One region of the Fictibacillus iocasae genome, then DNA from elsewhere that is predicted to be linked to it. Evidence: riboswitches for the same ligand, from Rfam matches in the RefSeq annotation. Region 1 holds a riboswitch; each other region holds the start of a gene.
The links. Region 1 has a riboswitch for S-adenosylmethionine ahead of ACFQPF_RS08685 (2,3-diketo-5-methylthiopentyl-1-phosphate enolase). Riboswitches for the same ligand answer to the same signal wherever they lie in the genome.
Positions count from the first base shown of each region.

Region 2: another riboswitch for S-adenosylmethionine. It lies ahead of ACFQPF_RS00780 (PLP-dependent aspartate aminotransferase family protein); the one in region 1 lies ahead of ACFQPF_RS08685 (2,3-diketo-5-methylthiopentyl-1-phosphate enolase).
Region 3: another riboswitch for S-adenosylmethionine. It lies ahead of ACFQPF_RS01145 (MetQ/NlpA family ABC transporter substrate-binding protein); the one in region 1 lies ahead of ACFQPF_RS08685 (2,3-diketo-5-methylthiopentyl-1-phosphate enolase).

Region 1 covers NZ_JBHTCP010000014.1:79,741-90,084, forward strand. The annotation lists gene ACFQPF_RS08675 (carbon-nitrogen family hydrolase) at 1-206, opposite strand, end outside; gene ACFQPF_RS08680 (pyridoxal phosphate-dependent aminotransferase) at 462-1,637, shown strand; SAM riboswitch class I at 1,705-1,814, shown strand; gene ACFQPF_RS08685 (2,3-diketo-5-methylthiopentyl-1-phosphate enolase) at 1,932-3,173, shown strand; gene ACFQPF_RS08690 (2-hydroxy-3-keto-5-methylthiopentenyl-1-phosphate phosphatase) at 3,170-3,835, shown strand; gene ACFQPF_RS08695 (methylthioribulose 1-phosphate dehydratase) at 3,832-4,488, shown strand; gene ACFQPF_RS08700 (1,2-dihydroxy-3-keto-5-methylthiopentene dioxygenase) at 4,501-5,037, shown strand; gene ACFQPF_RS08705 (AI-2E family transporter) at 5,317-6,411, opposite strand; gene asnB (asparagine synthase (glutamine-hydrolyzing)) at 6,589-8,436, shown strand; gene ACFQPF_RS08715 (MATE family efflux transporter) at 8,505-9,857, opposite strand; gene ACFQPF_RS08720 (alpha-glycosidase) at 9,959-10,344, opposite strand, start outside.
Region 2 covers NZ_JBHTCP010000002.1:173,372-183,715, forward strand. The annotation lists gene ACFQPF_RS00760 (TIGR03943 family putative permease subunit) at 1-649, opposite strand, end outside; gene ACFQPF_RS00765 (permease) at 664-1,515, opposite strand; gene corA (magnesium/cobalt transporter CorA) at 1,916-2,866, shown strand; gene ACFQPF_RS00775 (general stress protein) at 2,941-3,384, shown strand; SAM riboswitch class I at 3,674-3,781, shown strand; gene ACFQPF_RS00780 (PLP-dependent aspartate aminotransferase family protein) at 3,981-5,780, shown strand; gene ACFQPF_RS00785 (aliphatic sulfonate ABC transporter substrate-binding protein) at 5,804-6,784, shown strand; gene ACFQPF_RS00790 (ABC transporter permease) at 6,860-7,636, shown strand; gene ACFQPF_RS00795 (ABC transporter ATP-binding protein) at 7,649-8,380, shown strand; gene acsA (acetate--CoA ligase) at 8,377-10,074, shown strand; gene metX (homoserine O-acetyltransferase MetX) at 10,043-10,344, shown strand, end outside.
Region 3 covers NZ_JBHTCP010000002.1:244,265-254,608, reverse strand. The annotation lists gene ACFQPF_RS01190 (STAS domain-containing protein) at 1-330, opposite strand, end outside; gene ACFQPF_RS01185 (cupin domain-containing protein) at 1,010-1,501, shown strand; gene helD (RNA polymerase recycling motor HelD) at 1,566-3,896, opposite strand; gene ACFQPF_RS01175 (NUDIX hydrolase) at 4,188-4,673, opposite strand; gene ACFQPF_RS01170 (hypothetical protein) at 4,794-4,940, opposite strand; gene ACFQPF_RS01165 (sensor histidine kinase) at 5,022-6,434, opposite strand; gene ACFQPF_RS01160 (response regulator transcription factor) at 6,421-7,107, opposite strand; gene ACFQPF_RS01155 (hypothetical protein) at 7,186-8,043, opposite strand; gene ACFQPF_RS01150 (hypothetical protein) at 8,249-8,407, opposite strand; gene ACFQPF_RS01145 (MetQ/NlpA family ABC transporter substrate-binding protein) at 8,420-9,241, opposite strand; SAM riboswitch class I at 9,444-9,559, opposite strand; gene ACFQPF_RS01140 (alpha/beta hydrolase) at 9,620-10,344, opposite strand, start outside.

The DNA of each region.
Region 1 (10,344 bases):
CCGCTTAAAAAAGAAATCGCGTTACGGCCTTCTGTATCTGCAATCTCTCCAAGTCTTTCAAGGTCATAAGCTGTATCCCACAGCTCCGGCAGCACGATGACTTCTGCTCCATCTTCAGCAGCTTGAGTGATCCATCGTAAGGCTTTCTTTCTGTTTTCTTCTGGATTTCCATAGATCACATCAAATTGCGCGCACGTAATTTTCAATTGTTTGCCCTCCGAAAATTTCTTTGACAGAATTAAACATAGCGTATAACATTACTCATTAGAATTTCAAGAACAATCAGAAAAGAATGAGTTGTCAGTTCGTGTAGCACTTAAGAAAGTATAACTTTTTAACCGTGAAGGAATTCATCGCAGTCAAAAAGTTAACGAGCAAAGTATAAGGTCAACTAAGGCTGACGAAAAGGCTCTGCGTCAGCCGAGTTTTCTTTAATAAAGAACAGACAGGAAGTGAACGTGTTGAAAAGGTTTGAGCAGGCAAAAGTAATGGAGAAACTGCCTGAGCAGTTTTTCGCGAAGCTTGTAAAAAAGGTGGGCAGTCATGTAGCGAAAGGGCATGACATTATCAATTTAGGGCAGGGTAATCCTGATCTTCCGACTCCGCCTCATATCGTAAAAGCAATGAAAGAAGCGGCGGGTAACCCGCAATTTCATAAATATTCTCCGTTTCGCGGCTATGATTTTTTAAAAAAAGCAGCTTGTGAGTTTTATGAGCGAGAATATGGTGTAGTACTGGATGCTGATAAAGAAGTGGCGATTTTGTTTGGAGGAAAAGCGGGTCTTGTTGAGATTTCGCAATGTTTTCTTGATGCTGGAGATACTGCGCTCGTACCGGATCCGGGCTATCCAGACTATTTGTCAGGTCTTGCGATGGCGGGAGCTGATACCCATTTTATGCCGCTAATAGAGGAAAATCACTTTCTTCCGGATTATGCGGCAGTCCCAGAAAGTGTGTTAGAAAATGCGAAGCTATTATTCTTGAACTATCCTAACAATCCGACAGCGGGAACGGCGACTGTTGAATTTTTTGATGAAACAGTCGAGCTCGCGAAAAAGCATGATATTCTGGTCGTGCATGATTTTGCTTATGGCGCTATTGGTTTTGACGGTGAGAAGCCTCCTAGTTTCCTCCAGTCTAAAGGGGCAAAGGACGTTGGCGTCGAAATTTATACGCTTTCGAAAACGTATAACATGGCGGGCTGGAGAGTTGGTTTTGCTGTCGGCAATGAGCAGGTGATCGAAAGCTTGAACTTGATGCAAGATCATTACTACGTGAGCTTGTTCGGGGCGGTACAGTCAGCAGCTGCAGCCGCTTTGACGGGGCCGCAGGATTGTGTGTCTGAGCTTGCTGCCACATATGAAAGCAGACGCAATGCTTTCATCGGCCGTCTGCAAGAAAACGGCTGGGATGTGCGTGCACCTAAAGGGTCTTTCTTTTGCTGGCTGAAAGTGCCGGAAGGGTATACATCAGAAACGTTCTCTGACCTGCTGCTCGATGAAGCTCATGTTGTCGTCGCACCAGGAGTGGGATTTGGTAAAGAAGGAGACCGGTATGTACGGGCCGGGCTGTTAACTTCTGAAGAACGGCTAATCGAAGCGGCTGACCGCATCACAAAATTAAATTTTGAAAAGTAGTTGACAGGCGATAAAACCCCTGTCATAATCACAATTAAATTAATATATTCAAACAATTTTGTATTTTCTCTTATCAAGAGCAGGTGGAGGGACTAGCCCTATGAAACCCGGCAACCATTTACCATTTCGGTGAAAACGGTGCTAAATCTTGCAGCTGTATCAGCTGGCAGATAAGAGGAAGCGGAACCGTGTTTACATGCGCGCCCCTTCCTCGTGAAGGGGCTTTTTATTTATTAAATTGACTAAATGGATTCAGGCAGCCAAGTGATTTGCATAAAAAGGAGTGACCCGGCGATGGGAAAAGTAACAGCAACATATCTTGTGCACGAAAAAAAAAGCGATCTTGAAAAGAAAGCAGAAGGCATTGCTCTCGGGCTGACTGTCGGATCTTGGACGGATCTTCCTCAGCTTGAAAAGGAGCAGCTGCAAAAGCATAAAGGGATAGTGGAACAAGTCACCGTTCTCGAAGAAGATGAAAAGGCCAATGAATACTTGGGAGGGTCTAGGAAAAGAGGTTTAATAAAAATTTCTTACCCATCAGCTAATTTTTCGCCAGATCTGCCGGCTATCTTAACGACCGTATTCGGCAAACTGTCACTGGACGGCGAGATCAAGCTTGTTGATCTTGAACTGGACACAGCGCTTGCTTCTCATTTTCCTGGTCCGAAATACGGAATAACAGGCATCAGGAGGCAGCTTGGTGTAAATGAGAGGCCGCTTGTGATGAGCATATTTAAAGGGGTGCTCGGAAAAGATATCTCATTCTTTAAAGAGCAGCTTCGTGAGCAGGCGCTTGGCGGGGTGGATCTTGTCAAGGATGACGAAATTTTATTTGATAATCCGCTCACACCATTTGAGGAGAGAATCAAGGCTGCTAGACAGGTTTTAAAAGAAACGGAAAGCATCACAGGTGAAAAAACACTATATGCAGTGAACGTCACGGGAAAAACTCGGAACTTGCGGGATAAAGCCAGAAAAGCGGTAGAACTCGGCGCGAATGCCCTGTTGTTTAACGTGCTATCCTATGGGCCCGATGTACTGCAAGAGCTTGCGGAAGATAAAGAAATTACTGTGCCCATCATGGCTCACCCTGCATTGGCAGGAGCGTCTGGTTCATCTTCACTTTATGGCATACGGTATTCTGTTTTACTTGGAAAACTGCTTCGTTTAGCGGGGGCTGATCTTGTCCTGTTTCCATCACCATACGGCACTGTCGCACTGAAACATGAAGAAGCGATTGGCATTGCTAAGGCGCTGACTGAACAGAGCGGTTCGCAGAAAAAAGTCTTCCCTGTACCATCAGCAGGCATCCATCCCGGTCTTGTTCCGCAATTGTTCACTGATTTCGGCTTAGACAGTGTGATCAATGCCGGAGGAGGGGTACATGGACATCCTGACGGAGCAGCAGGCGGGGCGAAAGCGTTCAGGCAAGCTGTAGATGCGGCGGTAGCAGGCATTTCTTTAGAAGAAGCAGCTAAAGCAAATCGCGAGCTGCGGATTGCTCTTGAGCTCTGGGGCGGGGTGGCAGCAAAGTGACGTTAAAGAGTGTGATTTTCTGCGATTTTGATGGAACCATCACAGAAAAGGATAACATCGTCAGCATTATGAAGGAATACGGCGCACCTGGCTGGGAAGAGATCGTGAATGACATATTAGGAAAGAGAATGAGCATACAAGAGGGTGTAGGCAGGATGTTTGCTTCTATCCCTTCTACAAAGAGAGAAGAGATTACATCATTCGTGTTATCTCAATCAAAACAGCGAGAAGGCTTTGAGGACTTACTCGCCTATGCTGAAAAAGAAGGAATGGACTTTTATGTGGTGAGCGGAGGAATTGATTTCTTTGTTCACCCATACTTGGAGAGCCACTTGAGTCAGGATAAGATCTATTGCAACGGCAGCGATTTCTCAGGACAAACGATTTCAATAACGTGGCCGAACAGCTGTGATAAATGGTGCAGCAACGATTGCGGATGCTGTAAACCGAGCATCCTTCGCAAATGGGATAGCAGCAAATATCGGAGAATTGTGATTGGAGATTCCATCACAGACCTTGAAGCAGCCAAACATGCCGATGACGTGTTCGCTCGGGACTTTTTAATCGAGAAATGCACGGAATTGAACATACCGTTTACGCCATTTGAAACGTTTCATGATATTATATCCGATCTTGAAAAGAAGAAGGAGGGTGTGCAATGACAAGAGAGCTGCGCTGGACAGAGCTGGCTGATGTAAAGGATGAGCTGGCAGCCAGAGACTGGTTCCCAGGTACGAGCGGAAATTTATCTATTAAAATAACGGATGAGCCGGTAACCTTTCTTGTGTCAGCTAGCGGAAAAGACAAAAGGAAAAGGACGGATGAAGACTTCTTGCTTGTGGACAGACACGGCATTCCAGCAGAAGAAACGCATCTAAAGCCCTCGGCTGAAACAGGCATTCATGCCCAAGTGTACAAATTGACTGATGCAGGCTGCTGCCTGCATGTCCACACGATCGACAATAATATTATTTCTGAGATGTATGCTTCTGAAGGGAGCATCACATTCAGAGGTCAGGAATTGATCAAAGCATTCGGCATTTGGGAAGAGGATGGCGAGATCACGGTTCCGATTGTGGAAAATTATGCTGATCTTGAGCAGCTGGCAAAGGCGACTGCTTCTGCCATCAACCCGGATACAAGAGCAGTACTCATTCGCAATCATGGAATCACGGTGTGGGGAAGAGATGCGTTTGAAGCGAAAAAGCATCTGGAGGCCTTTGAGTTTTTGTTTACTTATCATATTAAATTAAAATCTCTCAATCTGTTTCACGGCGTTAAGCGCTATACCGCTAAAAAAATCATAAATTTTTAGGAGGAAAAGAAAATGGCACAATTACGATTTCATGATAACGGAGAAAGAATAGAGAATCAAAGTGAAGTAGAATCTTATCTTCAAAGCCAGGAAGTCATCTATGAGAAGTGGGATATTGAAAAGCTTCCTTCTCACTTAAGAGAAAACTTTTCATTAAGTGACGAAGATAAAGAAGAAGTGATTGCAGCATTCCGAACGGAGATCGATGAACTGTCCGCACGCAGGGGTTATGTGACAGAAGACGTGATTTCTTTGTCTGATGCTACGCCGAACCTTGATGAACTATTGAAGAACTTCCTTTCTGAGCATCACCATAGCGATGATGAAGTGAGGTTCATCGTTTCAGGACACGGTATTTTTGCGATTGAAGGACCGAACGGGCGCTTCTTCGATGTTGAACTCGAGCCTGGCGACTTGATCTCCGTTCCTGAAAACTACCGTCATTACTTTACATTGCAGGAAGACCGTAAAGTCGTGGCTGTGCGCATCTTCAAATCAAAAGAAGGCTGGGTGCCGATCTACGAAAAGGAAGCATTGCCAGCAGAATAATAGGTAAAGAAAACTAGGCTGACGCCATGTTTTTCAGTCAGCCTTAGTTGCTCTTATACTATGTTCATTAACTTTTAGCTGCGTGGAGTAATCATCTTGCAAAAAAGTTATAATATCCTATAGGTAAAGAAAACTAGGCTGATGCCATGTTTTTCAGTCAGCCTTAGTTGCTCTTATACTATGTTCATTAACTTTTAGCTGCGTCGAGTAATCATCTTGCAAAAAAGTTATGCTTTCCAATAGTGTAAACAAAAAACCGGCCTAGGCCGGTTTTTTATGTTACTCGTAGTTTTGCAGGTTGCGCAGCTTAAACAGTCTGTACGTATGAAGGACAATCACTTTCAAAACAGCGAACACCGGTACAGCAAGTATCAAGCCGAGCAGTCCCCCGAGGCTTCCTGCTACTAACAATAAAGAGATAATCGTGAGAGGGTGGATGTCGAGCGTCCGTCCCATCACTTGAGGTGAAATCAGGTTGCCTTCAATCTGCTGGGCGATGACCATCACGATCAGTACTTTAACGACCATGGCAGGTGAATCGGTAACGGCAACGATGATGGCTGGAACCACCCCGATAATAGGACCGAGGAACGGAATGACGTTCGTCAGCATCGCGGCGAGAGCCAGCAGAAGAGAGTATTCAATCCCGATGATTAAGTAGCCTGCGTAAAGCATGAGACCGACGACGACACTGACTAGTATTTGGCCTTGAATGTAGCCGCTTAGTGCTTGGTCCATATCACTTAAAATTTTCTGTCCGTTTTCCCGCTGCTTGATGGGAAGAAGAGATAGAACCTGGCGAGGCGCTTTTTCTCCTTCTTTCAGCATGTAATAAAGAATGAACGGAACTGTGACAAAAACAACGACGATATTCGTGACGATTGAAATAAAGTTGGCGATGTTGGTACCAATGGTAGACACACTGTCAGATAAATAGGCAGTAACTTTATCTGAAAGCTCTTTCGGGTTGAACTGTTCGCTTTCCTGAAAGCGGTCCACCCACTCATGGTTCTGCAATTCGACAATGTTGTTTCTCACAGAATTAATTAAACCCGGCATATTCTCAACTAGGCTGCTTACCTGGCGCTGAAGGACAGGACCGATCGAGTAAATAAGAAGGGTAACGAGTCCAACTGCCGCACCGTATATAAGCAAAATCGATAAAATTTTCGGCACGCTGCGCTTATGTAAAAAGTTCACAACAGGACGGAAAAGATAATACAGCACACCGGCAAGAAGAAATGGCGCAAACAAGGTTTGCACTAGAACGACGAGAGGACGGAAGATAAAGTCAATTTTCGTGCCGACCCAGATCAGCAGAAAAATGAGCAGCAGAGCATATCCGGCTCTGAACAATTTTGACTGTGGCATCATACACCTGCTTTCGTTAGTACGTATAATGGAATATTATTTCTCATTATTTCGATTATACATTGCTCTTTCCCTGCCCACAAATCTGTAGATGCAAAATCGGGTCACCTGTACATGCGGCACTGCATATTCTGTTTATTGGGCAGATGTGATCAAATGCAGGAAGAAAGGGTGACAGCTATGTGCGGGATAACAGGCTGGGCGGACTGGAAACATCATGTGGCCGGTGAAAAAAAAGTGCTTCTTAAAATGGCCAATACACTGTCTAAGAGAGGACCGGATGCACTGAACGCATGGAGCGATGTTCACGTAGGGTTCGGTCATGCGAGGCTTGCAGTAGTCGATATTGAAGGCGGCGTGCAGCCGATGACCAGGCTCAAAAACGGGATAGCCTTTACGATCTGCTATAACGGGGAACTTTATAATACAGAAGACATCAGAAAAGAGCTGCTTTCCCGAGGGTATAGCTTTACAGGGCATTCGGATACAGAGGTGCTGCTGACAGCGTATATCGAATGGAAAGAAAGCTGTCTGGAAAAGCTGAACGGCATCTTTGCTTTTGCCATTTATGATGCAGAACGGGAAACGGTCTTTTTGGCACGTGACCGTCTTGGTGTGAAACCGCTATTCTACCGTGAAAGCGGGAGCTCCCTATTGTTTGGTTCAGAAATAAAAGCCATTCTTGCACATCCAGATGTCAAGGCAGAGATCGGTAGAGAAGGCCTGCAGGAAGTGTTCGGACTTGGACCGTCGCGAACACCAGGTGTCGGGGTGTATAAAGGAATCAGCGAGCTGAGGCCGGCCCATGCCGCTGCCTTCTCTAAAAGCGGCTTGAAAAAATGGCGTTACTGGAATGTAGAAAGCAAGCCTCATGAACACGACCTTCAAGAAACGATTGAAAATGTGCGGAGTCTTGTGGTGGATGCGGTAGAGCGCCAGCTGATCGCCGATGTTCCAGTGTGTACCTTTCTTTCTGGCGGGGTAGATTCATCAGCGATCAGTGCCATTGCCGCCAAGCATTTTCAAAGTGAAAACAAAGGGGAGCTGCATACCTTTTCGATCGATTATGCAGAAAACGATAAATATTTTAAAGCAAGCGATTTTCAGCCAAACAGTGACGGCCCGTGGATAGAAAAGATGGTTCAGTCGACAGGCTCGGTCCATCATTTTTGTGTGATCGATAACGAGCTGTTAATCAACCATTTGCGTGAAGCGGTCACGGTAAGAGATCTGCCGGGTATGGCTGATGTGGATTCCTCACTATTATGGTTTTGCCGTCATATTAAAAAACAGTCGACTGTAGCATTATCTGGAGAATGCGCAGACGAAATATTCGGAGGCTACCCTTGGTTTCATAAAGAAGAATTGATGAACCGACAAATGTTCCCGTGGATGAGATCGACTGAGGAAAGACGTTCCTTGCTTACAGCAGACTATGAATCTAGGCTTAATCTTGCTGACTATGTTTATTCTCGTTACGAAGAAACCGTGAACGAAACACCAAGGCTTGATGGAGAAACCTCTTTAGAAGCGAGGCGTCGTGAAATCTTTTATCTAAACATGATCTGGTTCATGACTACCCTTCTCGACAGAAAGGACCGGATGAGCATGGGGGCAAGTCTTGAAGTACGTGTTCCATTTGCTGACCACCGGATCGTGGAATATGCATGGAATATCCCGTGGGAAATGAAAATGCTCGGCGGAAGAGAAAAAGGCATTTTAAGAAAAGCGATGACAGGCCTGCTTCCTGATGATGTGCTGTACCGCAAAAAAAGCCCCTATCCGAAGACGCATCATCCGGTTTATACGCAAGGTGTCAGAGACTGGCTTCAATCCATCGCTGATAAAAAGAATTCACCGTTGTTTGAAGTGCTTGACCGCAGCAAAGTTCAGAAGATCATCGACACGAACGGCGATGCCTTCAAGACGCCATGGTTCGGTCAGCTAATGACAGGCCCTCAGCTGATGGCACACCTTGCCCAGATCGACAGCTGGCTCTCAGACTATAACATTAATATCACGGAATAGAACAAAGGGTAAAAGATGAAAAGGATCCACACCTTGTTGAAGGAGTGGATCCTTTTATGTGTAAACTTTCAGGCAGCCATTCGATTTTCCTGCCAGCCGCGCTGCTTCCAGCGGCGCAGCATGAGAAGGCCGCGCAGCCATTCATCCGCGATAAAGGCGATGAAGATGCCGATTAGGCCAAAGCCCATGGAAATGCCCAGTATATAGGATAAAGGAACGCTCATCCCCCACATGGAGAGAACACCCATATATACAGGGAATTTCGCATCACCTGCGGCGCGAAGAGAGGAGATCACGACTAAATTAAACGATCGTCCTGGCTCTAGCACGACAGTCAATGCCAGCAGAACAGCGCCAACACTTAATATAGCAGGATTGTTTGTGAATATAGATAGAAGCGGCTTGGCTGAAAATGCGACGATTATGGACATCCCGAATGTAATAAACATAGAGTACTTCAAGCTTCTAAGGCATGTCTCGTATGCTTCATCAAGTTTTTTCGCTCCGATCATTTGACCGACGATAATCTGAGTGCCTTGACCGATTGATACAGAAAACAAAAAGATAAACATCATGATGTTAAAGGCATAAACCTTCGCTGTCAGAGCTTGTGTACCGATCATAGTGATGAAAATAGTGATCACCATCTGTGAAGTGCTGTACGAAAGATGCTCACCAGCAGCGGGCAGGCCGATTCGCAGAACATTTTTTAAATGCTTAATGGGAACACTAGCAGCGCGGCGCAAATCCAGACTGATATTCGTTCTTTTCTTTAATAAGACCAATAAAATGGCCAATCCTGCCATACGGCTCACAGAGGTGGATATCGCCACTCCTTCCACACCGAGCACAGGGATGCCAAACGGGCCGAAAATGAACAAATAGTTTCCGATAACATTCAGTACATTCATCCCGATCGTGACATTCATCGCATCTTTCGTAAAGCCATAGCTTCTAAGAGATGCTCCGATCGTCATGATCACCGCTTGTATAAATGAAAAGCCGCCAACGATATATAAATAGCTCTTTGCTTCACTCATCAGCTCTGGGGGAGTTTGTACCCAAGTGAGGAAAACACCGCCAAAAAGGTAAAGAGAAGCGCTTAACAGTGCACCAAACACGAGGTTTGCAGCAAGTGAAACGATGATGGTTTCTTCGGCGCTTTTAAAATTTTTTGCCCCGACGGCCTGAGCGATCACGACACTCGTTCCTGTCGCGATAAAACCGAACATGACGATGACGATGGAAAGAATCTGATTGGTCAATCCGACGGCTGCAACCGAATGGTCGGAGTATTGACTAAGCATCAGTGTGTCAGCATTGCCCATAAGCATATGAAGAAGAAATTCAATAAAAATCGGCCATGTGATGGCAAACAATGATAGTTTCTCTGCAGCAGTCGTTGCCTTTTTATTGACCATAAGGTGCCTCCTAAAAATATAAAAATCAGCATTCTCCCATTCTATGCTTTTCACCCTCAAAATAAAAGAAAAAGCTGGCAATAAAGCCAGCTTGAATATAACTACTTCACTTCATAAACTGCGAATCCATAAGAAGGGAGGATGAAGTGCAACGTTCCGGTAACAGCTTCTTCTTGTTCCCAGAGATTAGTTGCTGTTTTTTCAGCATCAATTGAATACGATAATTCAGCTGGATGATCGTCAGCATTGACGGCAATCACAACGGAGCTTCCTTCACACGTCTTTTCAAAAATCAGTGTTTTGCCTTCTGCTTGAATGAAGCGGAGTTTAGAGCCATTGCCAAAGCCGGCAACTTGTTTTCGAAGGCTTATTAATTTCTGCACAGTATGGAACATATCGAGGTCCTGTTTTAATTTGTCCCATTCCATGCATTTGCGGCAGCCAGGATCGCGTCCGCCTGTCATCGCGATTTCGTCTCCGTAGTAAA
Region 2 (10,344 bases), on a different contig from region 1:
CGACACAGTGAATGATGCCGAAACGAAGCAGAAATACCTGTCTTTTGTTTCTCAGCTCGTTGCTGTTAAACGTAAAGCCATGCATCTGTATGTCTTTGCCAATAAATTCACCTGGAGCGTAATAGATCAGCTCTAGCCCTTTTAAGTAGTCTTTTTCGTTTAAAAGGATGGTGTCCTTGTTTTCAAAGGCTTTCTTTTCTTTGCCGATGATGTTTTCGTAGCCTTCCTCTCCATAATAGACGCTCAAGTCAGGTTTCAAGAATTGATGCTCTCCAAAATCTCCTTCATTTTCAACGCCTTTAAACGCAAATCCTTTTGTTTTCACTGTTTGAGAGTCTAGTGTGGCTACTGGGAGAAAAAGACCTGCAGCGACAGGAATCAGCAGGACGGTGTTAACGAGCAGGGAACGCCAGCCAGGCTTTTTCTCGTGATCGTGGTCATGCCCGCAGTCTGGCGAATCGCAGTGCTCTTCTGATCGGTCACCTTTACCATAAATATAGAACTGGACAAGCATGAGCAGACCGAGAAAAAAGATAGCAGAAAAAGAAATATACGCATATTTCATGTTAATGTATTTGCTGATGTCACCTGTGGCGTGCAAATGCATGAACAAAAACGTATAGCCGAGCAATATGAAAATTCGAAACATCGTACACACCTCCTCTAAAAGAATAATGAACCAACAAATACGAGCAATGTTACGTAGGTGATAATGCTGATTACAAGGCGCTTCTTAAAGGTGCCAAGCATCATGAGCGTATTTTTTACATCAAGCATCGGTCCGTATACAAGGAACGCGACGAGTGATCCTGTAGAAAAGGTCGTTTGGAAGGAAGAGGCGATAAAAGCGTCCGCCTCTGAACAAAGCGACAGCACGAAAGCGAGTCCCATCATCACAAGTGAAGAAGCGGCTTCGCTCTGGCCGATTTCAAGCAGGGTGGATGTTTGGATGTATGTCTGCATCGCGGCCGCGACCAACGCACCAATCACCAAATACTTTCCAACCGAAAAAAATTCGTCCACAGCATGAGTGAGTGTACCGAGCAGCTTTCGGCCAAACGGCACGTTCGCAGTACTTTGGCTTGTAGTGACAGGATGGAGCAATAATGGCTCGTTCTTAAATTGATAGGAAAGAATGATGCCGACAAGCGCGGCAACCAGCATCGCGAGACCACCGCGGTAGATCATCATGTCCCAAGAATTTCCGAACGCCACGTATGTAGAAAATAGGACGACTGGGTTGATTACAGGCCCTGTGAGCATAAAGGCGATTCCCGCATACATTGGAACACCCTTGGAGACGAGCCGCCGGACGATCGGGATGATGCCGCACTCGCATGCGGGAAACAGTGCGCCTAGAATGGTAGCCATCAAGACGGCAAGCACCCGGTTCTTTGGCATGATGCGTGCGACCATCTGCTCACTCACAAACATCTGAATAATGCCTGCCAAGAAAACGCCAATCAATACGAATGGCAGTGATTCTATTAAAATCGAGATGAACACCGTATTCATCTGAAGTAAAGTTTTATCAAACAATGAACACACTTCCGATCGTTATTTTTATGAAAAAATGTTGCTGAACATCGTTTAAAATCTTTTTCAATGCCTGATTCTTACCCATCTTTTTATTTTAGAATTGACTACAAAGACTTGTTCAATCATCAACTTTGAATCCATATTTGAAAAAGTTGACCGCAGTAGAATAAGTCAAAGAACCCTGCTTTACGCCACGCCCCGCGGAAAGCATGCACCTGTAACGGAGATCAACCACTTCGAAGAAGAAATCTTAAAAGAACTTAAATTAAACCATAATCATGACCACAGTATACAGCAAAATCTGTTCTTTCATAAATGCCTCGTGTGGGAAGGATATACTATAATAGGGATGAAGCTTTGAGGTGAGGGGATTATCATGATTAGAATCGTTGCAAAAAAAGAGAAGGATTTGCTGTTCGATCTGCCGATGGAACAAATAATGAACCAGGAGATAAAATGGTTTTGGGTGGATATCTCAGAGCCAACTCCAGAAGAGGCATCCTTGCTGCTGGAGTTCTTCCACTTTCATCCGCTCGCTGTAGAGGACTGCTTAAACGAGCTGCAGCGTCCGAAGCTGGAGTATTATGAAGACCATCAATTTTTGGTTGTTCATGCCATAAATGAGCAGACACTAAAAGCAGAGGAAGTGGATGTGTTTTTTGGAGCGAATTTCATCGTTTCGTTTCATCAGACTAACCTGAAGGAACTGGACTACGTTTATGAGTATGTGAAGAAAACAAAGAAACCTGACCAAATGAACCCGATGCAAATTTTATATAAAGTGATGGATAAACTAGTGGACACGTATTTTCCCATTTTACACAGAATGGAAGATACCGTGCTGGCGCTTGATGATGAGCTGGAACTGGAAAAGCCGAAGCTGATCAACGAACTCTTTGATATAAGAGGAGAGGTTCTCCGTCTGCGTAAAACGATTGTTCCTATGAGAGAGCTGCTGTACAGGATGCTAGAGTCCAAGCGGATCACGATCAGCGACAAACGAAAAGCATATTTTCACGATATTTACGATCATCTGATAAAACTATCTGAAACGCTCGACTCCATAAGAGAGATGACTTCAGATATTCGGGACAATTATATTTCACTTAGTTCACATAGGATGAACACCATCATGAAGACACTGACCGTCATAACGACCATTTTCATGCCGCTGACCTTTATTGCCGGAATTTACGGTATGAATTTTTCCCATATGCCGGAGCTGCATTATCGTTACGGCTATTTTGCGGCAGTAGGCTTTATGGTGCTGATCGGCATGTCGATGTTTTTATGGTTCAAGCGAAAAGGGTGGTTCGATCAGAAGTAAGGAATCCATGTAGTTTAGACCTCACCAAGCAGGGTACATAATAAGATAGAGATGCACCCATAGGAGGGATAACAATGAAAAGACACATCACAGGCGCCTACGAAACAGAAAGAGAAGCTGTCAGCGCCATTAAAGAAATGATACATCGAGGGTATGAATCCCAGCATATCTCGATAGTAGCGAAAGATGATGATACGCTCTCATCTATAGCTGACCAGACTCATGTAATTGAAAAGCGTGTAGTAGAGGACGATTTAGACAACGCGACCTATGGAACGATTGCCGGTTTTCTTGCAGGCATCGGTGGAGGCATTGCAGTCCCGGGATTAGGCGTACCGGGTGTCGGCCCGCTGCTCGCAGCAGGACCATTTGCATCCATGTTCACACATGATGAAAAAGATTTTAAAGAGGTGCTGCTTGAGCAGGACTTATCAGAAGAAGAAGCAGAAAAGTACACAACCGCATTGATCGACGGGAAGATCATTGTTATGGTCGACGAAAACCACACACCTGCCTGAACGGCGAGTGTGTGGTTTTTTTGTGAATATTAAGGTTTGGGGGTACGGTACATATTTTTACGAACGGCGTGATTTAAAGGAATGTGGAGAGAAGTACCGTACCCCTCACACAATTGGTGAAAATATTTTTTTCTGCTAAAAGTTCCCGCTATTAAGCTATTTTGATCATGCCTGTGTGCTTGAAATAATATAATTTTCTGAAAATGTGTTGACGGATTGAATGTTGCTGTCATATAATCCATTTCAAGCAATAAAATGTTTTTATCACCACCACACATTTAAATAGCAACTCTTATCCAGAGCGGCGGAGGGAATAGGCCCTATGAAGCCCGGCAACCTTTAAACAGCAGTTTAAAAAGGTGCTACATCCTACAGACACAAGTCTGGAAGATAAGAGGAGGATTCTACATAACCCTCTTCTTATGAAGAGGGTTTTTTATATGCCCTCTTCATAAACCTCATGTTACACACCATCTTTGTATACATTCTTCCGGAATTTTAAAAACACAAACAGAAGGAAAGGAGCTTCTTATACTTTAATCCGTAGTTTTCGCATAGGGATAATAAAATTTAAATGATAAAAAGGAGAGATTATAGTGGCTAATTCTTTTGACAGCTATGATATTGAAACGGTGCTTTTGCATGGGGGACAGTCTCCCGATCCGACGACAGGTTCACGGGCGGTTCCGATTTACCAGACAACGTCATATGTGTTTCATGATACCGATCACGCACAAAGCTTATTTGCGCTCGATGAGCCTGGCAACATTTATTCCCGTATCGGCAACCCGACGGTCGATGTGTTCGAGAAACGAATCGCTCTTCTTGAAGACGGAGTAGCGGCGGTTGCTACCTCTTCCGGAATGGCGGCGATATCGCTTGCGATCTTCAACCTCGCTCACGCAGGTGACGAAATTGTCGCAGCATCCAATCTTTATGGAGGCACGTACAATTTGTTTGCCATCACGCTTCCTAAATACGGAATCAATGTAAGGTTCGTTGATGCGTCGGATCCCGAAAATTTCCGCACAGCCATCACACCAAAGACGAAGGCCATATTCGGTGAGGTGATCGGCAATCCAAGTTTGAATGTCCTCGATATTGAAGCTGTTGCGGATATCGCACATGAAAACGGAATTCCGCTCATCGTCGACAGTACATTCGCGACACCTTACCTTTGCAAGCCGCTCAGCTGGGGTGCCGATATCGTCGTACATTCGGCGACAAAATGGATCGGCGGACACGGCACCGCGATAGGCGGCGTGGTCGTTGATGGCGGCCGCTTTAACTGGAACAGCGAAAAGTTTCCAGGCTTTACGGAGCCGGATAAAAGCTATAACGGCATCCGTTATGCAACAGACTTCGGAACATTGGCGTACAGCGCAAAATTGCGCGTTCAGCTGCTGCGCGACTTTGGTGCATGCTTAAGCCCGCAAAACGCGTTTCTCTTATTGCAAGGCTTGGAAACGCTGCACCTTCGTGTAGAAAAGCATACAAAAAATGCGCTTGAAGTCGCACGGTATTTAGAGAAGCATCCTGCGGTGGATTGGGTGTCCTACCCAGGCCTTACCACGCATGGAGCTCACTCTCTTGCACAAAAATATTTGCGCAATGGCTTCGGCTCTATCGTGAACTTCGGGATAAAAGGCGGTAGAGAAGCCGGCAAGAAAGTCATCGATAACATCGCGCTCTGGTCGCATGTCGCAAACGTCGGTGATGCCAAATCATTGATCATCCATCCAGCGTCAACGACACATCAGCAGCTCGGTGCCGACGAACTCAAGACAACGGGCGTAACAGAAGAACTGATCAGGCTTTCCATCGGCCTTGAGTCGGTGAAAGATTTGACGAACGATCTTGATCGTGCGATCCAGATTGCAACGGGAACTTCTTTTAATGGGAATGAAAAAGCGGAAGTGGCCGTGAATGATGAGGGCGTGATCCGCTGGGCGCTTCAATCGCCGATCTATCGAGCGACCGAAAACGGCCAGGAAATTCAGCGGCCGAAAACGCTCGCGGTTGTCGGGCTAAGCTCCAATCCTGCACGGCCTAGCCACAGGCTGGCACGTAAAATGCAGCGCCTCGGCTATAAAATTGTACCCGTAAATCCGGGAGAAACTGAAGTTCTTGGAGAAAAAGCGTATCCAGATCTCAAATCTGTTCCATTTCCGCTCGATGTTGTGCAGATCTTTAGAAGCCCTGAAGCGGCAATCGAACTGGCGAAGGAAGCGGTCCTCGTTCAGCCGAAAGTGTTCTGGCTGCAGGAAGGCGTTATTTCTCCAGAAGCAGCATCCATAGCCAAAGATGCTGGAATCGATGTTGTTCATAATCGCTGCACATATAAAGAAGCACAACGGCTGCGTGGAACGATCGCCACGTACGCTTGTGAAGTGTAAGCAGAGAGAAAAGGAGAGAGATCATGAAAAAATGGGGAAAACAGCTGCTGCTGACTGCGGCGGCAGCCTTCCTGCTCGCAGGATGCTCAGACAAAGCAAGCGGCGGGGATGAAAAACCGAAGACGATTAAACTGGATTATGCCTATTATTCACCAACAAGCCTTGTTTTGAAGAAGTTTGGCTGGGCTGAAAAGGAGTTAAAGAAAGAAGGTATTAAGGTAGAGTGGGTGCAGAGCCAGGGCAGCAACAAGGCACTTGAGTTCTTGAATTCTAAAAGCGTCGATTTCGGCTCAACGGCAGGCGCTGCCGCTTTTATCGCCAAGTCTAAGGGCGCCCCGATCGAGTCGGTCTACATCTTCTCTCAGCCAGAATGGACGGCTCTCGTCACAAAAAGCAGCTCCATTTCTTCCGTCAAAGACTTAAAAGGCAAAAAGATAGCCGCCACCATTGGTACAGATCCTTATATCTTCCTTCTGCGAGCATTGCAAGAGGAAGGTCTAAGCTCGAGTGATGTGGAGATTGTGAACCTGCAGCATCAGGATGGCGCAAACGCGCTTCTTACCGGGCAAGTGGATGCCTGGGCAGGGCTTGACCCGCATATGGCTAAGGTGGAATTAGAGTCGGGCGGCGAATTTTTATACCGCAACCCAGAATTTAACACGTATGGCACTTTGAACGTCCGTTCAGCGTTCGCAGAGAATTATCCAGAATACGTGGAAAAAGTGATCGCTCTTTATGAAAAAGCTAGAAAGTGGACGGATAAAAACCCGGATGAAGCAGCAGAAATTTTATCAAAAGAATCCGGGCTTTCACTAGATGTCGCAAGAAAACAGCTTGAACGCAACAATTTTGAACAGCCGATACCAGGAGATGATCAAATTCAGGCGATTTCCGCCGCTGGAGAGGTGCTGAAAGCCGAAAAAGTAATCAGTCCAAATGCTGACATTGAAAAGCTTGTTAATGAGCTAATCAATCCGTCATACGCGAAAAGGGCTGTGAAATAGTCAGGAGGATTCATGATGGCTAGTAAAACGGAGGTTTGGCAAACGGCAGCTAGAAAAAGGAAGCAGCCGTTGGCAATGGCAGGCTGGAAGTGGCAAGGAAGCTGGCTCGGGCTGATCATCCCGGTCCTTCTTCTTGCAGGATGGGAGATTGCGAGTTCAAGAGGGCTGTTTGAAGCTCATCTTCTTCCTGCACCAAGCGCTGTACTTGAGAGAGTAGCGGCAATGGTAGCTGAAGGAACGCTTTATGGTCATATAGGAATCACGTTATATCGAGTGTTCATCGGATTTGCCATTGGTACGGCGAGCGCTCTTGTTATTGGATCGCTTGTCGGCTACTGGCGGCTTGCCGAGCAGCTTCTCGATTCGCTGCTTCAGGCATTCCGCTCGATTCCATCACTCGCGTGGGTTCCCTTATTTATTCTTTGGATGGGAATTGGTGAAACGTCCAAAATCGTGCTGATCGCCGTGGGAGTGTTTTTTCCGGTCTACCTGAACACCGTATCAGGCATTCAAGGCGTTGATCGAAAGCTGATTGAAGTGGGGCGAATTTATCAGTTTACGAGCTTTCAGATTGTGAGAAGAATTATCCTTCCGTCCTCGCTCCCTAGCTTTATAACAGGTGTGAGAAGCGGGCTTGGTGTCGGCTGGATGTTCGTGGTAGCGGCAGAATTAATGGGTGCAAGCAAGGGTCTCGGCTACTTGCTAGTTGAAGGGCAGAACACGTACTCACCTGATGTGGTCATTGCCAGTATATTATTGTTTGCTTTGCTGGGAAAAGGAACCGATTCACTGTTAAAACTAGCAGAAAAGAAGGCATTGCATTATCAAGATAATCTAGCAAACCAAGGGTAAGGAGGGTCTGTGATGCTGGCTGTACAGCAGCTTGAGAGAGTGTTCAATGACGGAAGCGCTGGCTTTCGCAACATCAGCTTTACTGTCCAAGACAGCGAGGTGATCGGCATCCTCGGAACGAGCGGCTGCGGCAAAAGCACGCTGCTCAGGGTGCTTGCCGGACTTGATCCCAACTATACAGGGAAATTGAGGAATGCCAACAACAATGGCAAACAGCCTGGCATGATGTTTCAAGAGCCAAGGCTGATGCCGTGGCTGAACGTAAGAGAAAACATCGCATTTGGTTTGAAAAATAAAGAAGAGCAGTCTAAGGAAGTGCAGCAGTTTATCGACTTGGTCGGACTGACTGGGTTTGAAGAGCAATACCCGAAAGATTTGAGCGGCGGCATGGCACAGCGCACGGCGATTGCACGCGCGCTGATCACGAACCCGTCTGTTTTATTGCTTGATGAGCCATTCAGCGCGCTCGATGCTTTCACGAAAATGCAGCTGCAAGACTTGCTGCTGTCGCTATGGGAAGAGCGAAAGACGACGATGGTGCTCGTGACGCACGATATTGATGAAGCGCTCTATTTATGTGACCGGATTTTCGTGTTAAAAGGTCAGCCGGGAGAGCAGTATGCAGAGATTATTCTGGATATTCAAAAGCCCCGTCAGCGCGGCAGTGTGGAGCTGGCAGAAAGAAAATCGAACATATTAAATTTATTGGATGTAAGCAGGGCAGGAGGCGGACTAAATAGATGACGGCAACAAACTTACAGCCTGCTGATGTTTTCAGCAACCTTGAAAAAGATGGAGGGCGAAGCAATTTTTCGTGGGAGGCAGTAGAGAAACGGTTCAAAGGATATTCAGAGAATCGTGTGAACATGGCGTATGAGTGCGCTGACAGGCATGTGGTAGAAGGGCGCGGTGGGAAAACAGCGCTGCACTTTATTAATGAAAGGGAAGAATGGAAAATCAGCTACCGCGAATTGAAAGAGCGGACCGATCAGCTGGCGGCCGTGTTAAAAAAGCATGGTGTGAAAAAAGGCGACTTTGTGTTTATCTTTTTGCCAAAACATCCTGACTGTCATATCGCGATGCTCGCGGCAATCAAGCTTGGCGCAGTAGCAGGACCGCTGTTCGAAGCGTTCATGACTGACGCGGTGCGCGACCGGATCGGGGACTGTGAAGGAAAGTTTTTGATTACAGATAGTGAGCTTCTTACCCGCGTTCCTCGTGAAGAACTGCCGCACTTAACGACCGTCTTTTTAACGGACGGAAAAGGCGAAGAAAGAGACATATCGCTGCTCGAAGAACTGCAAAAGCCGCTTGATACCTCATCTGTTCTGGAATGGGTTGAGGTCGATCATGGACTAAACATCCATTATACGAGCGGCTCAACAGGAAAACCTAAAGGCATTATCCACGCTCACCGTGCGATGGTGCAGCAATATCAGACAGGACGCTGGGTGCTTGATTTAAACGAGGATGATGTGTATTGGTGCACGGCGCATCCTGGCTGGGTGACGGGCACAGTGTATGGCGTATTTGCACCGCTTTTAAATGGTGCCACAGTCGTCATTCACGGCGGAAGATTCAGTGCTGAACAGTGGTATGAAACACTTGAAAAAACGGGTGTGACCGTCTGGTACAGTGCGCCGACCGCGTTTCGCATGCTGAAGGCTGAAGGCGATGAGCTGCCCCGAAAATATGATCTCTCCCGCTTGCGTCATATTTTAAGTGTCGGTGAGCCGCTTAATCCGGAAGTGATATATTGGGGTGCCGATGTGCTTGGCCTTCGCATTCACGACACATGGTGGATGACGGAAACAGGAGCTCAGCTTATCGTGAATCTGCCGTCAGAAGTGATCAAGCCTGGATCGATGGGAAGGCCGTTTCCAGGCATTGAAGCCGCTGTTCTTGATGATTTTGGTAAAGAACTTCCTAGAGGTGCTCTCGGGCATCTGGCAGTCAAAGCTCCATGGCCGGCAATCATGAAAGAGGTTTGGCAGAACGAAGAGAAGTATAAAACGTATTTTCCGTATGAGAACTGGTACGTTTCTGGTGATCTTGCTGTGATGGATGAAAAAGGATATCTCTTTTTCCAAGGTCGCAGTGATGACATGATCAATTCATCAGGAGAGAGGATCGGACCGTTTGAGGTCGAGAGCAAGCTGATCGAACATCCGGCTGTTGCTGAGGCTGGCGTGATCGGCAAGCCCGATCCTGTAAGAGGAGAAATCGTGAAAGCGTTCATCGTGCTGAAAAAAGGATTCGCTGATACTCCTGAGCTGAAAGAAGAGGTGCGGAAATTCGTTCGCAGTGAATTGGCTGCTCACTCAGCACCGCGAGAGATAGAGGTAGTAGAAGAGCTGCCGAAAACGAAGATATCAGGAAAAATTTTGCGAAGAGAGTTGAAAGCCCGTGAACTTGAAAAGCTCAGTCCAGGCGCCTGATGTGACCATTCGGAAAGTGAAAATTGGCAGCATTCTTCTCGAAAGCGGAAAACAGCTTGATGATGTTGAGCTTGCGTATGAGAGCGCAGGCAGTACAACCGGTCCGGTCATTCTTGTATGCCATGCGCTTACCGGCAGCCAGTATGCGGTAGGAACCGAAAAAGAACCTGGCTGGTGGGCAGGGCTGATCGGGAGTGGTCAATATGTAGACACCTCGCGATACAGAGTATTGACGTTTAATGTTCTTGGCGGTTGCAGCGGGTCGACGGG
Region 3 (10,344 bases), on a different contig from region 1:
TTCCATGTAATCCACAAAAATTTCTCTGAACTCGCAGACAGAATCGAGAACTTCAAAGATAGGCGTGTCTGATTCCGCACGGCTTTTGGCGACCATTTTGGCCCAGCGTTCGCTGTTCTCCTTATAGATCGACTTATCTTCAAACAAAATGCTAATAACAGTCTTGATCGTTAAACCATTCTGCTCTCTCAATAGTTCGTTTACTTTTTCGTTCTGTGTGCTTGAATAAATAGAGTTGCCTCTTGGAATTCTTGACTGAAGCCATTTTTCAGTAATATCACACGCCTTTTGCTCTAAAAAATCTATAAGCTGATCATTAAATGAAGTCATGTTGTCCCCTTCTTTTCTTATACATTCTATGAACAAAAATCATATCCTTAATTATACTGACAGTTTTTTGGCAGGACAAGTTTTTGAGCAGAAGAAAAACCTTCCACCGAAAAAAGTAGAAGGTCTTTATGAATGGGTTGTTTATAGTTGAGTCCGCTGTTCTTTTTGCAATTTAGAGATGGCAACCAAAAGCAAGTACCTTTCTTTATGAGTCAAGCGCAGCCAGTCCTTCACTTTGTAAACCATGCAGGCTTCCTCCTTTGTTTAAAGGTTTTATTGGTACAGCAATTTATGGTTAAATTTAGGTACTTTAACTTTACCACCGTAAACCGGTTTACAAACATTTAAACCCGAAAATTCGTTCGTGTTCTTTCTACATCACGATGTTCTTATTGTCGAAGATTGTCGGTTTTGTACATTAGAAGAGTGGGGTAGGTTATTTATTAATAGCTCTTTTCGTAGAGATTGTCGCTAATGACTGAACGACGATGAGAAGCATTAAAATGCTGAAATCTTGCCCCTTCACCTTCTGCTGGTCGGGGCTAAACGAGCCCACCCGTGCTTTTCCCCATACCCCCTCTGGATAAGCGTGCACCTGTAACGGAGATCAACCTCTTTTCGAATTCTAAAAGAAACAATGTTTACGAAAACAGCCTTATAAAAAGAAAGGGGGATTTTCATGAATATCGTGGCACAATACTTTGAAGATGATGGATCTATTCCGAACAGTCCTTTTTTTCAAACGTTGATTTATGAAGGTGCTTTAAACGGCAATGAACAGGAAACGGAGAAGGTGTTTAACGAGAACGGCTGGCTGAACAGCTGGCAAAACGGAGTCTTTGATTACCATCATTATCACAGCAATACTCATGAAGTGCTTGGAGTAATCTCTGGATCAGCACAGTTGCAGCTTGGCGGAGAAGAAGGGAAAGTGTTCTTGGTGAAAACCGGAGATGTTATCATCCTTCCAGCCGGTACTGGACATAAGAAAATAGCCTCATCATCCGATTTTAAAGTTGTCGGCGCCTATCCAGGCGGTTCAGATTATGATACAAGAACGGGTGAAATTGGCGAACGGCCAGAAGTGATGGAAAACATTAAGCAAACGAAAATTCCGGCATCTGATCCGGTATTTGGTATCTCAGGACCACTGTTTAATTATTGGAAATAAACAAAAGCCGTGGTCCGGTACCTTGTTCACCATAAGGTACCGGACCACGGCTAATTCCGGCTGGTTAGCCTCTTTCTTCTTTTAAATAACAACCCTCAGGGACGCTACCTATAAAAGGGTTGATCTCGCCTAGAACATACAGCTGTAAATCATGCATAGCGCGTGTGCATACGGTATAAAACAGCTTGCGATCCGATTCTGCGCCATAACTCTGAATTGATGCGTCATAAAGGATGACCGCATCGAATTCAATTCCTTTGGCTAAATAAGAAGGTATCACAACGATGCCTTTTTCATACGCTACCTCTTCATCCGCCATCAGCTTTACTCTAAGCTTCCCCTTTAGCTCCTCATAGACTTGCTGGCTTTCACTGACCGTTTTACAGATGATGGCAATATTTTGATACCCATTACGCTCATAAACACCTGCTTTTCCGATGATATCCTCATGAAGTTGATCCTTGCTGTAGACACGTGTTACACAAGGCAGTGTGCCATCCCGATTAAAAGGTATGATTCCCTCACCATCTTTTAGAAGATGTTTGGTGAACTCTACAATTGGCTTGGTTGAACGATAGCTTCTCGATAACCTTACCCGTTCAATCTTACGAGAATCAAATAGCTGGCTCAAATGATCAAACGCGTTCTCGGGCGAATGAACATAGATGGATTGGTTTAAGTCACCAAGCACCGTCCATCTCGCGCGCGGAAAAATCCGCTTAATGAATGCGAACTGAAACGGTGAATAGTCCTGCGCCTCATCGATGAACACATGCTTCACCATTGTGTTCGTCTGAAAGCCTTCTATTCGTTCTTTTAAGAATAAAAAAGGCGTCGCATCCGCATAAGACAGCTTGTTTTCTGCGAGATCCGCTTTTGAATGATGTGCGATGTTATGCCATTCATCGCCCATTTCGTGCGGCACTTTCTCCAGCAGATTGCGATATAATGCTTTCACGTTCACATAACGAAGCTGCTGAATTTTATTTCTCAGCGGCTTAATCGCTTTTCGGACGATTACGGCGGAAAGCTCTTCTTCCTCACGATTCAAATCGTTGAACGTGTCTTTGGAATACTGTTTCTTCTTGCGCAGTTTATGATACAGCTTCGTATACACGCTTTCATCCAAATAATGAAGCTGTTCTTTCACCCATTCTTCTTTCCGTTCTTTTTTCTCAAACTCCCGGACTGCTTTTTGTATCCATTCGGTAACCAGCTTCAGGCGGTTTGGTATGGACATGTTCTCATCAAACGAATAAAAGTAATGAGTGATTTCTTCTGCAGATACGATAGGCCGCCCTCGGAAGTGAATGCCGCGAAACACCATGTCGCTTTTCTTTAACGATTCTAAGTACTGTTCGATGCTCTCTAAAAAAGAAAGAGACGCCTTGTACCGGACCCCGGCTAGTTCGTTTTCATATCCATCGTTGTTTTGAGTGGAGAGCATATGCTCCATCTGCTGAAGCGGCGTTTCAATGTCAAAGTCGCTGCCCAAATGGTGCTCGATATAGGCTTGAAACGTTGTCTGTGCCATGTTCTCTTCACCAAGCTCTGGCAGCACATTTGCCACGTACGTATTAAACATCGCATTTGGCGAAAAAAGAAGGATTTCACTCGCATTCAAGGATTCACGGTATTTATACAGCAAATACGCCACTCGCTGCAGTGCGGCTGATGTCTTGCCGCAGCCGGCAGCTCCTTGTACAATCATTAATTCACCGCTTGTTTTGCGGATAATTTCGTTCTGTTCCTTCTGAATGGTCGCGACGATGCTTTTCATCTGGGCGTTCGCTTCGTTTCCGAGGACCTCCTGCAGCAGTTCGTCTCCGATCGTCACCCCTGTATCAAACATGCTTTTAATTTTTCCGCCGCGAATAATATACTGCCGCTTCAGCTTCATCTCGCCTTCTACTTCTCCGCCAGGTGCCGTATACGATGCCGTCCCAAGACCGTGGTCGTAATACAGGCTCGAGATCGGCGCGCGCCAATCATAGATTAGAAAGTCATTTGTTTCTTCATCATAAAAAGAAGCGATGCCTAAGTAGATGTTGTCAGCAGCTGTTTCGTTTTCTTCTTTAAAATCAATTCTACCGAAGTAAGGAGAATTTTTGAGTTTTTCGTACGTTTTCATTTGCTGTGAGGCACCCTGATGACTTCGCTCAATCTCGGATAATAGCTCCGCCTGCTGACGGATGCTTGCTGCCGTCTCAGCCGCTTCCGCAGCATCCTCAAAGTTAACCGTTACGTCTTCCCAAAAATTTTTCCGTATCTCAACGACCTCTCCCTTCTTGCCTCCAAGCAATTGATCGATGGTGTTCATTTTTTTATTAATTTTAGAGGAAAGATGATCGACTCGCTGCTGTTCGTCCAGCCATTCCTTTTCCCATGTATCCATATTCGCTCTCATCCCCCATTCTTAACGTTCCAAGTATGAAGAATCATTGTAAGGTATTTACCTCCACTTTCAAAACAAAATACTCTGGATAAATAAAGAAACTTGGCTGAAGCCAAGTCTGTAAGTCAGCCTAAGTTGACTTTATACTTTATTCTTATACTGTTTGACTAGGTTATAAATCATCACAGATAAAGTGACAAAAAAGAGATTCTATAGAAGTCTCTCCTGTCGTAACGTATTGACGATAGTCGAGTGCTTTCCTTTTTCATCAGTCAATGAACTCTCTTCATTTTACCGCAGCGCACAGTCTAATATTCCTTGATAAACAACGTGCCAGTTTCGATAATATAGGGAAACTTCTGTAGGGTCGATTAATTTGCGCTGAACAGATTCGTGTTTACCCTCAAATGGAAGCCATTCTTTGATATCCATTTTATAGAACACTTGATAGCCTATTTTAGGATATCGGCTGTTTTCTGTCCAAGCTGGGTTTTCACTATGATCAACCGTTATGTATCCCAATAATTCACAATCACCTGCTACATAGCCTTCTTCTAAAGCCTCCCGTTTAAAGCAATCAACTGGACGCTCTCCAGGTTCCATATGTCCGCCAGGAAAATCCCAGCCTCTATCACATAAATTCACTAATAAAAGCTTATTCTCTTTAACACAAAAGCCATGGGCACTTGTTATGAAATCATTGGCAGGGAGAAGACTCGTTTCTTCCCAAGTCAATTTCACTCTTGATTCTCCCCAATTCACAAAGGCCGTTGTCAATAAATTCACACTCCCGTATCGGCGGTTTCCATCTCTCTCATTATATACGGAAAGGTTTTTTTTGGAAATATTCTATTTGGACAGCAATGAAAAAAACCTGGCGTTTGCCAGGTTTTCAGGTTAATTTGGGTTTAAAAATGTAGTAGTGTATTCCGGTTTCTTCGCCTCATCCTTTATTGGCGGTTTCGCGATCATTGCGGCAGTCTGAATCGGCAAGACGACTTCTGGCTTTTTCGATAGAGGCTCATTATGAATGCTCGTATGCATAACCATCCCTCCTTACCAGTTTTATAGTGACTATACCCTGGTCCTGTTAGCGCGAAACTTATTATTTTAAAAAAGTTTTCATCACCTTGGTAATCGTAGTCGAAATACCGTTTTCCCTTGCACGCTGCTGTGCAGAACTAATTGTCCGCCTATTGCTGAAGCGAGCAGTTTGCTGAAGGGAAGCCCAAGACCAAGTCCTCGCACCTTGTATTTCTTTTCATTCCCTCGGTAAAAACGCTCAAAAATCATGTCCTGTTCTTCTTCTGGAATGCCGCAGCCATAATCAGTAACTTCTATGGTAAACTGTTTATCAATTACAGCAAGCCTCACCGTGATATCGGTGTTCTGATCACTCGCATGCTTAGCATTGTTTAGGAGATTGACGATAATCTGCTGCAAGCGGAGTGAATCGGTTCTTATACTAGCAGAAGCATTGATCTCTGAGACTAGTGAGATTTTTACGCGGTGAACAAGCTCCCATTGGTGAACAATTTCTTTCAGCAGGTGTAATACATTATGCTGCTCTAGCTTGACAGGTACAGCGTTGGCTGTGAAAGAATTAAAGTCCAGAAGATCCTCGACCATCTTTTCCATTTTTTCTGTCTCTGCTAAGGAAGCGGCTATAAATTCGTCCATCTCTTTTCCTTCCACGACGCCGTCCCTTATGGCCTGCAGCAGGCCGCTGACAGCGGTGACAGGCGTCTTCAGCTCGTGGGTGACTCCTGCAAGAAGCTCAGCACGCAATGATTCGAGCTGCTGCAGCTTTTCCGCCATGTCTCGGAATCCTTGAACGAGTTCATACACTTCTCTCTCTTTCACATCTTCCGGAAGAGAAAAGCTGTAGTTTCCATCACGAATACGTGAAGCCGCGTTAGCGACCTTCTGTATTGGCAGAGAGATCTTGCGTGAAAAATAATAGATGGCAATCCATCCTAATAATGCCAGTGAACATAGCATGACTGCCAGAAGACGAAATTCTTGGTTAACCCTCGTTAGTTCTTCTTTAGACTGTGTGATTAGAACATATCCTATTTTGTTGCCTAGATCTGTAACAATTGGTGTTTTCACCATGAACACGTCTGCATCATCAGACTTTATCTCCTGCACCGACTCTTTATTTTTCAAGATATAAGATGGAAGCCTTCCTTGCCGCTTAAACTCGTGCCTACGCTTATTGGAAAAGAGGACCTCTCCCTCATTATTCACGACGAAAATGGCAGGTGGTTTATCTAGCTCACCTAGAAACCTCTCGCGGTCTTTTATAAGACCGGGCAATCCCCCGCGCCGCTCATAGCGGCCTTCCTGTTGGCTCACGGCAGATAAGGCAATATCCTCAGCCATAAATTTAAACAGCTCCAGCCGGTTCTCAATGGCAGCATGGCGAATCCATAATGCAGCAATCGTCCCAATAACAATAAGACCGATGCAAAGGATGGCAAAATAGCGAGTAGTCCAGAACCTTAAGAGTGTCGTTCGGCTGTTATTTCTTAACATGGAATTGATACCCCACTCCCCGGAATGTTTTAATCTCACCATCTTCTGCCGGCCAATTCTCCAGCAATTTTCGAATGCGTTTAATGGATAGATCCACCGCCCGGTCACTTCCAAAGTAATCGAGACCCCACACTTGCTGTATTAAAACGTCGCGTGTAAACGTACGGTTCGGATGCTTTGCCAAATAGAGAAGTAATGACAGATCCCGTGGGGTCATTTCAATCGAGATGCCGTTGAGGTAAACTTCATGTGAACGCCAGTCAATCAGCAGCCTGCCGAATTTTGCCTTCTCCTCTTCCATCCGTCTTGACTGCTCTGTGCGCCGCAGCACTGCATGAACTCTTGCCACTACTTCTTCACCGATGAATGGTTTGGCGATGTAGTCGTCCGCACCTCCGTTCAAACCTGCGAGCCTGGAAGACACATCACTGAGTGCAGTGAGCATGATAACTGGGCATGTGCTGTGTTCTCTAATTCTTTTGAGCACTCGCCATCCGTCTAGCTCGGGCATCATCACATCAAGAATTGCGAGGGAGGGTTCTGACTGGTGAAAACAGCTAATCGCGCTTTGCCCGTCAAACGCTTGTACCACCCGATAACCTGCATTTTGCAAATAAGCTTTTAGTACAGCACTGATTGATACTTCGTCTTCTGCAACCAATATGGTTTTCATCCGAGCTCACTCCTTACCGTTCATTGTAAAATAAAAACCCCGATATCGATACCGGGGTTCATCGTTTTGCACGTTTAATTAGATTCCAGCTTCTGAAAATGCTCCTTCGTCACTGAGGGTTTCGCCAGCAGGCCCGCCTCTGAGTTTATGATCATTGTTTCCGTACTTTTCAAACCCTTTCATATGAAAGAAATTCCGATTCTTCTCTTGAAAAAGGTCAAGCTTTTCCAGTTCATCTGGGTGTTTGACAGCCATTTCACGCACAATCTCTTCTAATGTTTTGTTTTTGGCTGTTATATCCAGTTTATCAGCTAAACTAAGGATCTGCTTTCGGCGAATTTCTTGAACAATTTCGTGCGTTTCTTTATTCGATGAAGAGATGCCGAGTTCCTTTGCTTTTTTTGAGATCTTTGCTTCGCGGACCTCTTTAGCAAGCACTCTTATTTCTTTTCCTTCTGTTTTAATGTTCAGCTTCTTGGCTTCACTTTTCATTGTGGCAGTCCTTACATCTTCCGCTAATTGGCGGAAATTTTTGTCATCAATGCTCACACCAAGCTTTTGAGCTTCCTTTTTCAATTCGGCTTGTATAATTTCTCTCGATATTTCTCGGAAGCTTTTTCCATCAATCGTGACGTTATTTTCTTTTGCCCGCTTCTTCAGTTCCGTTTCTCGAACCTCTCGAGAAATTTCTTCTGTTTCTTTACCTGAAGTACTGATACCTAGCATCTTTGCTTTTGCTTTAATGATGGCTGGATCCAATTTATAACCATGCCCGCTATGGTGATGCCGTTTTTTATTGAAGTGTTCAGCTGCATTTTCTCTAATGTCTTTTTTTGAATTATCATGGTCCGTTGCCGCAAGTACCGGCACCGCTCCAATTAAACCGAGTGAAAGCATGCCCGCTGCGACATATGTTGATTTTTTTGATTTAAACATCTTTCATTCCTCCTGTTATATGGTGAATTTTACAGGCAATAGTTCGTCCCGCATTAATAATGTATCCCACCAATATGTCAGGTCGATGTCAGAAGAAAAATTAAGTATATTAAAAACAAAAAAATCGGGGTCCGGTACCAATGAAGAAAATCGGCGTGATTGCCCCTTTTCTTTGTGATGGTACCGGACCCCGAAATAATTCTTGTTAGATTCGCTTGCTCACTCTTTTTTGATAGAGTTTGCGTTTGGTTTTGTGGTTAGCAGCTTGTGAAGCGGCATCTGCCATGACCTTCTTTAAATAAGGACTCAGTTCAACGTCCTCTGTCATAACTTTTCTTTGCCAAGAAAGGTGATCTTTATCCAATGTTCTATCTCCTTATTTGCTGACTGGCAAGACGGACCCTTTGTATTCTTTGTTGATGAATTCGGCAATATCTTCAGACTGCAGCACTTTTACAAGTGTTTTGATTCCCTCCTTCTTCTCATCTCCTTTGTTGACTGTGATGATGTTTGCGAACGGTGAATCCGGTCCTTCTAAAGCAATAGAATCTTTCTTTGGATTTAGACCAGCGTCAATAGCATAGTTCGTGTTAATGACGACCGCGTCGCCTTCTTTGTATTCAAATGCTTTTGTAAGAAGGCCTGGTTCGATGTCTGCTTTGAATTTCAGGTTCTTTGGGTTATCTGTGATGTCGCTAAGCTGCGCTTCATATCCTTTGCCTTCTTTTAGTTTGATTCCCCCTTCTTTTTCGAAGATAGATAGGATGCGCCCATGTTCCGCTACTGAGTTGCTAAGAATAACCAGCGCTCCATCCGGAAGCTCCTTCAATGACTTATATTTGTGGGAGTACACACCCATTGGTTCAATATGTACAGGGCCAGCATCTACAAAGTCATATTCTTCATTTTCCTTTAACTGCTGATTTAAATAAGGAATATGCTGAAAATAGTTGGCGTCAATTTCTTTTTCGTGAAGCGCCTTGTTCGGTAGGATGTAGTCTTGGAAAGTAACAATTTTCAAATCAATGCCCTTATCCTTTAGCAATGGTTTTGCTTCTTCTAAAATTTCTGCATGCGGTACGTTGGATGCTCCTACAGTAAGTTTGGTTGTTTTTTCTGATCCACTTGTTGCATCAGAACAAGCTGTCAATCCTAGTGCAAGTGCCCCTATTGCCAAACCTTTTAATATCTTTTTCATTTTTATTGCCCCCTAAATTCTCTTTAATGGTTTTTCTGACAAACCTTTAGCTCTGAAGTGACTTCGGGCTGAACCTTTTTCACTCCGGAATTTTGCACCCTCCTGTACTTTTGACAATTACTCTTTAAGAGGCGGAAAACATGACAAAAACCCTCTGTCTTTACATTAAGAGACAGAGGGTTTCAGTAGACATCCGATTATCCTCTCATCTCTCAGCTTTTGCTGTTAGATTTAGCACCGTTTTCATGGCTGGCTATTCAGCATGAATGGTTGCCGGGCTTCATAGGGCTAATTCCCTCCGCCTGCTCTTAATAAGAGTGTATTCCTATCAAATTACTTTGTATTATGGATGATACTGTTAATAATGTCAATCATTATTTATGAAGTTTTTTTAGCCATGCGTTCTTCGCTACTTGTTCTGTATCGCATCCACTTTTTCGTTCTATTGATTAGCTGATCAAAATGAGGTCCTGTTGAAAAAGTATGGCACGCACCTTGAATCAGCGTCTTTTCGGCTTTTTCTTTTAAAGAATAAACGTAATGCTTGGCATACTCTGATGTAATTACCTTGTCCCCTGTTCCGTGAATAATCAGTGCATGGCCGTTAAATCTCGCTATTTTTTCGATAGGGTTAAAACGCTTCAGCGACTCTAAAAATTTCGGTGTCAGAGTGTAACCTAAATGATCAATACAGCGGCTTTTTTCGATTTCGTCACATTCTGCCGGTCCAACGATAGCTGAAATGTCATCATACGGTCTTCCTACTGCAGACCATAAAACCAGATTCTTTACTCTATGATCTTTTGCTGCAGTAATAGCAGCTACCGCACCACCCAGGCTGTGTCCAATCAAAGTGACTTGATTACGGTCTACACCCGGCAGTTCCGTTCCAAAGGTGATTACCGTTTGAGTTTGTTCAATTAGGTCATCAAATGAGTTCTCGCCATACTGACCCTCGCTCTCACCACAACCTGCATAATCAAATCGCACAACAATGTTACCTTCTCTCTCAAGCTGCACAGCTGATTTAACAAATAATCGGTCTACACCAATACGGCTGCTCGTAAATCCGTGACAAATAATAATTAAAGGAAATATCCCCT